2 regions of the Micromonospora hortensis genome follow, and region 1 is predicted to be linked to the other one. Evidence: riboswitches for the same ligand, from Rfam matches in the RefSeq annotation. Region 1 holds a riboswitch; the other holds the start of a gene.
The links. Region 1 has a riboswitch for ZMP and ZTP ahead of NIE111_RS05820 (bifunctional 5,10-methylenetetrahydrofolate dehydrogenase/5,10-methenyltetrahydrofolate cyclohydrolase). Riboswitches for the same ligand answer to the same signal wherever they lie in the genome.

Region 1 (4,004 bases):
ACGAGATCAAGCCGACCAGTCCGGTGGCCACCGCGATCGTCCGCGAGGCGACCAAGCAGTGGACCCAGGGCAACAAGATCGGTGATAAGAACGGTTGGCGCAACGCGCAGGCGAGCGTCCTCGCCCCGACCGGCACGATCGGCTTCATGATGGACTGCGACACGACCGGCGTGGAGCCGGACCTGGCGCTGGTCAAGTTCAAGAAGCTGGTCGGCGGCGGCTCGATGCAGATCGTCAACCAGACGGTGCCGCGGGCCCTGCGCAGCCTCGGCTACCCCGAGGAGCAGGTCGAGGCGATCGTCGAGCACATCGCCGACCACGGCCACGTGGTGGACGCCCCCGGCCTCAAGCCGGAGCACTACCCGGTCTTCGACTGCGCCATGGGGGAGCGGACGATCGCCCCGATGGGTCACGTGCGGATGATGGCGGCCATCCAGCCGTTCGTCTCCGGCGCCATCTCCAAGACGGTCAACATGCCGGAGGCGGCCACCGTCGAGGACGTCGAGAAGATCTACTTCGAGGGCTGGAAGCTCGGCCTCAAGGCGCTGGCGATCTATCGGGACAACTGCAAGGTCGGCCAGCCGCTCTCGGTGGCCAAGTCGAACAAGGCCACCGAGCCGGCCGCCGTCGAGACCGCAGCGGCCGCGCCGGCCGCTGTCGAGAAGGTCATCGAGTACCGGCCGGTGCGTAAGCGCCTGCCGAAGAAGCGCCCGTCCGAGACGGTCAGCTTCTCCGTTGGTGGCGCCGAGGGCTACCTGACCGCGTCGTCCTACCCGGACGACGGCCTCGGTGAGGTCTTCCTGAAGATGTCCAAGCAGGGCTCGACCCTGGCCGGCGTGATGGACGCCTTCTCGGTGGCCATCAGCATCGGCCTCCAGTACGGCGTGCCGCTGGAGACGTTCGTCAGCAAGTTCACCAACATGCGCTTCGAGCCGGCCGGTATGACCGACGACCCGGACGTGCGGATGGCGGCCTCGGTGATGGACTACATCTTCCGTCGCCTGGCGCTGGACTTCCTGCCCTACGAGCGTCGCGCCGAGCTGGGCATCTTCACCGCCACGGAGCGGGCCGCGCAGCTGCGGGCCGAGGCCGACGCGGAGGCTGCCGGCGTCACCGGCGCCGAGCTCACCGCGATGGCGTCGTCCGCGCCGGTGGCGACCCCGGCCAAGCCGGAGGCTGTCGCCCAGCCGGCCCAGGAGATGGCCGACGTGGCCGCCGCCAAGCCGGCTCCGAGCGTGGGCTCCAGCACCGAACTGCTGGAGGCCGTGATCGGCAAGGCCGCCGACGCGCCGCTCTGCTTCACCTGCGGTACGAAGATGCGCCCCGCCGGTAGCTGCTACGTCTGCGAGGGCTGCGGCTCCACCAGCGGCTGCAGCTGACGTACGCGAAACGCGGCGCTGCCCCGGCTCCCTCGTGGGAGTCGGGGCAGCGCCGTTTCCGGGTCCTCTGGAGGTTCGCGCGGGAGGGCATGTTGTCGTTGGCCGTGATGCCTGTGAGTCATCTTGATGACTCACAGGCATCACGCTCGTCAGGGTGTTGCGCGGTGGGCTGCCAGGCGGGCCATCGGCTCAGGGAAGCCGGGACGGCGGGTGATCTAGCTTGCTCGCTCGGCGGCGCGCACCGCATTGCGGAACAGCATCGCGACGGTGGTCGGACCGACCCCGCCGACCCGGGGCGTGATGGCGCCGGCGACCTCGGCGCACGCTTCGTCCACGTCCGGTAGGAGGCGCCGGCCTTCGTAGCGGACGCCGGCGCCGATGACGACGGCGCCGGGCTTGACGTGCTCAGGCCCCACGATCCCGGGTACGCCGGCGGCGGCCACGAGGATGTCGGCGCGGCGGGTGTAGCGGGCCCAGTCGGGCACACCTGTGTGGACGACGGTGACGGCGGCGTTGGCGGTCGGGCGCTTCTGAGCGAGCAGCATGGCCAGGGGGCGGCCCAGGGTGGCGCCGCGGCCGAGGATGACGACCTCACGACCGGCGACGGGGATCTCGTAGTAGGCCAGCAGGGCTTCGATGCCGGCGGGAGTGCACGGCAGCGGGCCGGGCAGGCCGACGGCGAGACGCCCCATGTTCAGCGGATGCATGCCGTCGACGTCCTTGTCCGGATCGATGGTCAGCAACGCCGCGTCGTAGTCCAGGTGCCCCGGAACGGGGTACTGCACGAGCAGCCCGTGTACGGCCGGATCGTTGTTGAATCGGGCAATGGTCTGGTGTAGCTCGGCCTGGGTGGCGGTGGCCGGCAGATGCACGTGCGGGGACGCGAACCCGAGCGCGGCAGCCTGACGTTGCTTGATGGCGATGTAGCCGGCGCTGGCGTCGTCGTCACCGACGAGGATGGTGGCGAGGCTCGGTGTGATCCCGCGGTTGCGCAGGCGGGCGGCTGCGTCGGCGGTCTCGGCCAGGACGGCTTCGGCGACGGGTGCACCCGGCAGCAGGCGGGCCGTGCCCGACGGGGTGTGCTGTTCTGTGGATTCGCTGGTCGTGGTCATGATGGTTCCTCGACGCAGGCGCCCAGGCGGTCGACGCCCGCGAGAGGCTCCCCGATGGTTCCACCATCCCCGTGCCGCCAGTCGCCGGTGGTTCGATGATGCCGCATCACCAGGGCGGTTGCCCAATTGGACCAGCAGTGCCGCCGTCAGCGCCGGGCAGGCTCACGCCGGGGGCATGGTGCCGGTCGGCGGTATACCTCAGAGGCATAAATATGCCTCTGAGGTATACCGCTCTTCGGGGTTGGTGCCGTCGACAGGGCCGGGTGGGCTCAATCAGTTGGCAGGAGCGGGCGCATGAACGTTCGCTCGTACCGCACGACACAACCCGAGCTTTCGCGGATGCTGTCAGCCGCGACGAACTCCGGGTCATTGCCGAACCGTGCGCGGTAACGCTCGTACGCTGCCAGGCTCTCGAAGCTGAACAGCGCCTCGGCCTTGTCGCTGGCGCCCTCGGCGGGCAGGAAGTAGCCGTGGTGCACACCACCGTGCTTGGTCACCAGCCGCATCCATGCTCGGGCGAAGTCTTCGAACGCGTCGATCTGCGCGGGGTCGATGGTGTAGTGGAGGACACAGGTGATCATGGCGTCACCCTACGGACCGGATTGTTCGGTAACACCCGCGCTCCGGCTTACGAAGAAGGGGTGTGAAGGCTACGAGGGAGGACGGCCTGTGAGTGAGCCGAGCCGAGCCGACGACGACATTTCCGGCATCGGAACCGATCCGGTGGCCTTCGAGGTCTTCTACCGGCGGCACCTGGAGGCCGTGGGCCGGTTCGTGGCGCGGCGGGTCGACGACCCACACCTCGCCGCCGACCTCACCGCCGACGTGTTCCTGGCGGTGATCGAGTCGGCGGCCGGGTACCGACCGGACCGGGGTAGCCAGATCGGCTGGCTGTACGGGGTGGCCCGCAACGTCATCGGCGACGAGCGGCGTCGGGCGGCCCAACGGCTGCGGGTGACCGGACGGCTGGCCGGACGACGGGACCTGGGCCCCGACGACATCGCCCGGATCGAGGAGCGGATCGACGCCGAGTCGGCGGCCCGCCGCACCCATCGGGCACTGAGCGAGCTGCCCGAGGGCACCCGGACGCTCGTCGAACTCGTCGCCGTGGACGGCCTCACCGTCGCGGAGGCGGCGACGGTGCTCGGGATGTCACCGGTCGCCGCTCGGGTCCGCCTGCATCGTGCCCGCCGCGTCGTCCGCGCCGTGCTCGCCCGCCCGGTCACCACCCTCGCCTGATGAGACGGAGATGACGATGAACGAGACCGAACGGTCGCCGCAGGGTTTCGAGGAGCAGCTCCTCAGGGATCTGACCGCACACGTCGCCCAGCGGGCCGAGATGGCGTCGGCGGCCCGTCTCGCCGGACGGCGTACCCGGTTTCTGCGCGGTTGGCGCCTTGCCGGAGCGTTCGGGCTGGCGGTCGCGCTGACCGCCGGTGCGCTGGTGGTGCAGACGGTCAGGGTGGGCGACCAGCCGCCGCCGACGGCCAGCGCGTCGGAGATCTTCCATCTG
Region 2 (4,004 bases), on a different contig from region 1:
GGGATCGTGGTGGTGGACGACAGTCGTGCACCAGCCCGGATCGGGCACCACAACTCCATGATCGACGCGGTCGAGGGGCTAGCTCAGGTCGATACCGGGGTAGAGGGGGTACGTGGCCAGCAGATCGGTGGCCTGCCGGGCCACCTTGTCGGCCAGGCCGGCGTCCAGGTTGTACTTCGCCTTCGACGGGGTGCCGTCGGCGTTGGCGCCGGCGGTGGTCTGGGTCAGCACGGTGTGGATCAGCTCGGCGGTCTGGTCCATCTCGGCGGTGCCCAGGCCCCGAGTGGTCAGCGCCGGGGTGCCGATCCGGATGCCCGACGTGTACCAGGCGCCGTTCGGGTCCTGCGGGACCGAGTTGCGGTTGGTGACGATGCCCGAGTCGAGCAGGGCCTGCTCGGCCTGCCGGCCGGTGAGCCCGTAGCCGGACACGTCGATCAGCACCAGGTGGTTGTCGGTGCCGCCGGTGACCAGCGTGGCGCCCCGGCTCAGCAGCCCCTCGGCGAGCGCCTGCGCGTTGTCGACGATCCGCTGGGCGTAGTCGGCGAAGTCGGGCCGGCGGGCCTCGGCGAGCGCGACCGCCTTGGCCGCCATCACGTGCGGCAGCGGGCCGCCGAGCACCATCGGGCAGCCCCGGTCCACCTGGTCGGCCAACTCCGGCTGGCAGAGCACCATGCCGCCGCGCGGGCCGCGCAACGACTTGTGCGTGGTGGTCGTGACGATGTGCGCGTGCGGCACCGGGTCGAAGTCGCCGGTGAACACCTTGCCGGCCACCAGGCCCGCGAAGTGCGCCATGTCGACCATGAAGGTGGCGCCGACCGAGTCGGCGATCTCGCGCAGGATCCGGAAGTTCACCTTCCGGGGGTACGCCGAGTAGCCGCCCACCAGGATCAGCGGCTTGAACTCGCGGGCGGCCTCGGCCAGCCGGTCGTAGTCGATCAGGCCGGTCGCCGGGTCGGTGCCGTAGCTGCGCTGGTCGAACATCTTGCCGGAGATGTTCGGCCGGAAGCCGTGGGTGAGGTGGCCGCCGGCGTCCAGCGACATGCCGAGCATCCGCTGGTTGCCCAGTTCGCGGCGCAGCGCGAACCAGTCGGCCTCGGTGAGGTCGTTGACCTGGCGGACCTGGGCCTTCTTCAGCGCGGGAGATTCCACCCGGTCGGCCAGCACCGCCCAGAAGGCGACCAGGTTGGCGTCGATGCCCGAGTGCGGCTGCACGTACGCGTGCGCGGCGCCGAACAGCTCCCGGGCGTGCTCGGCGGCGAGCGCCTCGACGGTGTCGACGTTCTGGCAGCCGGCGTAGAAGCGGCGGCCGACGGTGCCCTCGGCGTACTTGTCGCTGAACCAGTTGCCCATGGCCAGCAGGGTCGCCGGGGAGGCGTAATTTTCGCTGGCGATCAGCTTGAGCGACTCCCGCTGGTCGGTCAGCTCGGCGCCGATGGCGTCGGCGACCCGCGGCTCTACAGCCCGGATCACCTCAAGGGCACTCCGGAATGCGGTGGATTCGGCGTTGCGGGACATGCGACCTCCAACAGACGTGCGGGAAGGCCCAGGCGCTCGGCAAACGTCCACGTGACGAGGCCGCTCCCCGATGGTTCTCCATCCCCACGCGCCAGTAACGGCCCGGAAGGATCCTACCGGGCCGGAACCGGCCGTTCGGGCCGCCCTCCGGGAGGCGACCCCGCCAACGTGATTGGGCGGTGCGTCGCGGGGCACACGGTAGGAGACCACCGCACCGTCACGGGTGCGGTCAGGGTTCGTACAGAAGGAGTCGAGAACATGACCACACCCACCTCCGACCGGCCGCTCGCCCTGGTGACCGGGGCCTCCAGCGGAATCGGGTACGAGCTCGCGGCGCAGTTCGTCGAGCACGGCTTCGACCTGGTGATCGCCGCCGAGGACGACGGCATCGAGGCGGCCGCGCAGAAGCTGCGCCGCGACGGGGGCCCGCAGATCTGGTCGGTCCGCGTCGACCTGGCCCGCGAGCAGGGCGTGACGGAACTCGTGGCCGCCGTCACCGCGACCGGACGGCCGCTGGACGCGCTGGCGCTCAACGCCGGTCGGGGCGCCGGTGGCGCCTTCGTCGGCGGCACGGACCTCGCCGACGAGCTGGAGATCGTCGACCTCAACGTGCGGTCGACGGTGCACCTGGCGAAGCGGCTGTTGCCCGGGATGGTCGAGCGGGGCACGGGCCGGGTCCTCTTCACCTCGTCGATCGCCTCCACCATGCCGGGGCCGTTCCAGGCGGTCTACAACGCGTCGAAGTCGTTCGTGCAGTCCTTCGCCGAGGCGCTGCGCAACGAGCTGAAGGACACCGGCGTCACGGTGACCTCGCTGATGCCCGGGCCGACCGACACGGAGTTCTTCGACCGGGCCGACATGGAGGACACCCGGGTGGGCTCGGGCAAGAAGGACGACCCGGCGAAGGTCGCCGAGCAGGGCTTCGAGGCGATGATGAGGGGTGATCAGACGATCACCGCCGGCTCGCTGATGAACAAGGTGCAGACGGCCGCCGGCAAGATCATTCCGGACAAGCTCAAGTCCGAGCAGCACCGCAGGATGGCCGAGCCGGGATCGGGCACCTGACCCGTGACGCACGACGAAGGGCCCGGCACGGTGCCGGGCCCTTCGGTGTGAGCGGGTGCCTCAGGCCGTCACCGCATCGAGCGCCTTCTTGATCGCCTTCGGCGCGGTGGGGGTCCGCGGCGCGTCCGCGCGCAAGGCGATCATCTTCTCGCCGATCTCCTGGAGCTGCTTGCGGCCCAGCGCGTCGCGGACCTTGGGGAACCACTCCTGTTCTTCCTCCTCGACGTGGTGGGTGACGTTCTCGATCAGCACCGTCGTCTTGGCGTTGAACCGCTCGTCGTCGGCGTCCATGCTGGCCAGCTCGGCGCAGAGCACATCGGCGACGTGGTGTTCCTCGTACGACTCGAGGATGTCGTCCTCGAGGTCGGGCAGCAACCGGCGAACCTCCGGATACATCACCTCGTTCTCCAGGTAGGTGTGCACGGTCAGTGCCTCCAGGATCTGGTCCACCAGCTTCTGCCGCTGGCTCGCCGGCCCCTCCTCGGCGTCCTGGAAGGCCTTGAACAGGCGGCGCATTTCCTTGTGGTCCTCTTTGAGCAGGACGATGGCATCGGTCGACACCGGTATGACCTCCCTGAAGAGTCTCGGCTGGTGGAGTTCCGGTACCCCGGCGCCGATTGCGGAAACAGGTGAAACCGCCTCAGACCATCGCCAGGGTGCGGGGGATCTCGTCGAGCAACTCCCGAGCCAGAAAACCGATCCGGCCGTAGCGCGGAATCAGCCGCTGGCCGCTCACCGAGTGCGCGAACGAGCCCCAGCAGGCCGCCTGCGCCGGGTCGGCGCCCCGGGACAGCAGCCCCGCCAGCAACCCGGCGAGCACGTCCCCGCTGCCGGAGGTGCCCAGCCCGGCGTCGCCGCTCTCCTCCCGCCAGCCCCGACCGTCCGGGGCGGCCACGTGCCCGTACAGCGACACGACCGCCTCGTACCGCGCGGCCAACTCGGCCGCCTCGGCGTCCAGGTCGTCGCCCGGCTCCCGCCCGAGCAGGTGCCCGGCCTCGGTCACGTTGGGGGTGAGCACCACGGGCCGACCCGAGCCGACCAGCAGGTCCGGTGCGTGGCTGAGCGCACCCAGGGCGTACGCGTCGAGTACCAGCGACGTGTCCGGACGGGCCGCCTCCAGAACCAGGCCCAGCAGGCGGTTGGTCTCGTCGATCGCCTTCAGACCGGGGCCGACCGCCACCACGTCGGCCTGCGCGACCAGGTCGCCGAGCTGCCCGTCGCGATCCGCGGCCACCGCGCCGTCGGAGGTCTCCGGCAACCCGATCACCAGCGCCTCGGGCACCTGGATGCTCAGCGCGGCCGCGGTGGACTCGGCGGCGGCCAACTGGAGCACCCCGGCACCGGCGCGCAGCGCGGCCACCCCGGCGAGCAGCACCGCGCCCGGCGTGAAGCGGGAACCGCCGACCACCAGCACCGTGCCCCGG

Region 2: another riboswitch for ZMP and ZTP. It lies ahead of NIE111_RS19545 (glycine hydroxymethyltransferase); the one in region 1 lies ahead of NIE111_RS05820 (bifunctional 5,10-methylenetetrahydrofolate dehydrogenase/5,10-methenyltetrahydrofolate cyclohydrolase).

Annotation. Positions count from the first base shown of each region.
Region 1 is NZ_JAKKFE010000009.1:178,591-182,594, reverse strand. Features, by position in the region: gene NIE111_RS05825 (vitamin B12-dependent ribonucleotide reductase) at 1-1,379, shown strand, start outside; gene NIE111_RS05820 (bifunctional 5,10-methylenetetrahydrofolate dehydrogenase/5,10-methenyltetrahydrofolate cyclohydrolase) at 1,595-2,491, opposite strand; ZMP/ZTP riboswitch at 2,505-2,586, opposite strand; gene NIE111_RS05815 (NIPSNAP family protein) at 2,761-3,072, opposite strand; gene NIE111_RS05810 (RNA polymerase sigma factor) at 3,161-3,730, shown strand; gene NIE111_RS05805 (CU044_5270 family protein) at 3,741-4,004, shown strand, end outside.
Region 2 is NZ_JAKKFE010000026.1:241,071-245,074, reverse strand. Features, by position in the region: gene NIE111_RS19545 (glycine hydroxymethyltransferase) at 79-1,515, opposite strand; ZMP/ZTP riboswitch at 1,535-1,624, opposite strand; gene NIE111_RS19540 (SDR family NAD(P)-dependent oxidoreductase) at 1,774-2,580, shown strand; gene NIE111_RS19535 (hemerythrin domain-containing protein) at 2,641-3,141, opposite strand; gene NIE111_RS19530 (NAD(P)H-hydrate dehydratase) at 3,221-4,004, opposite strand, start outside.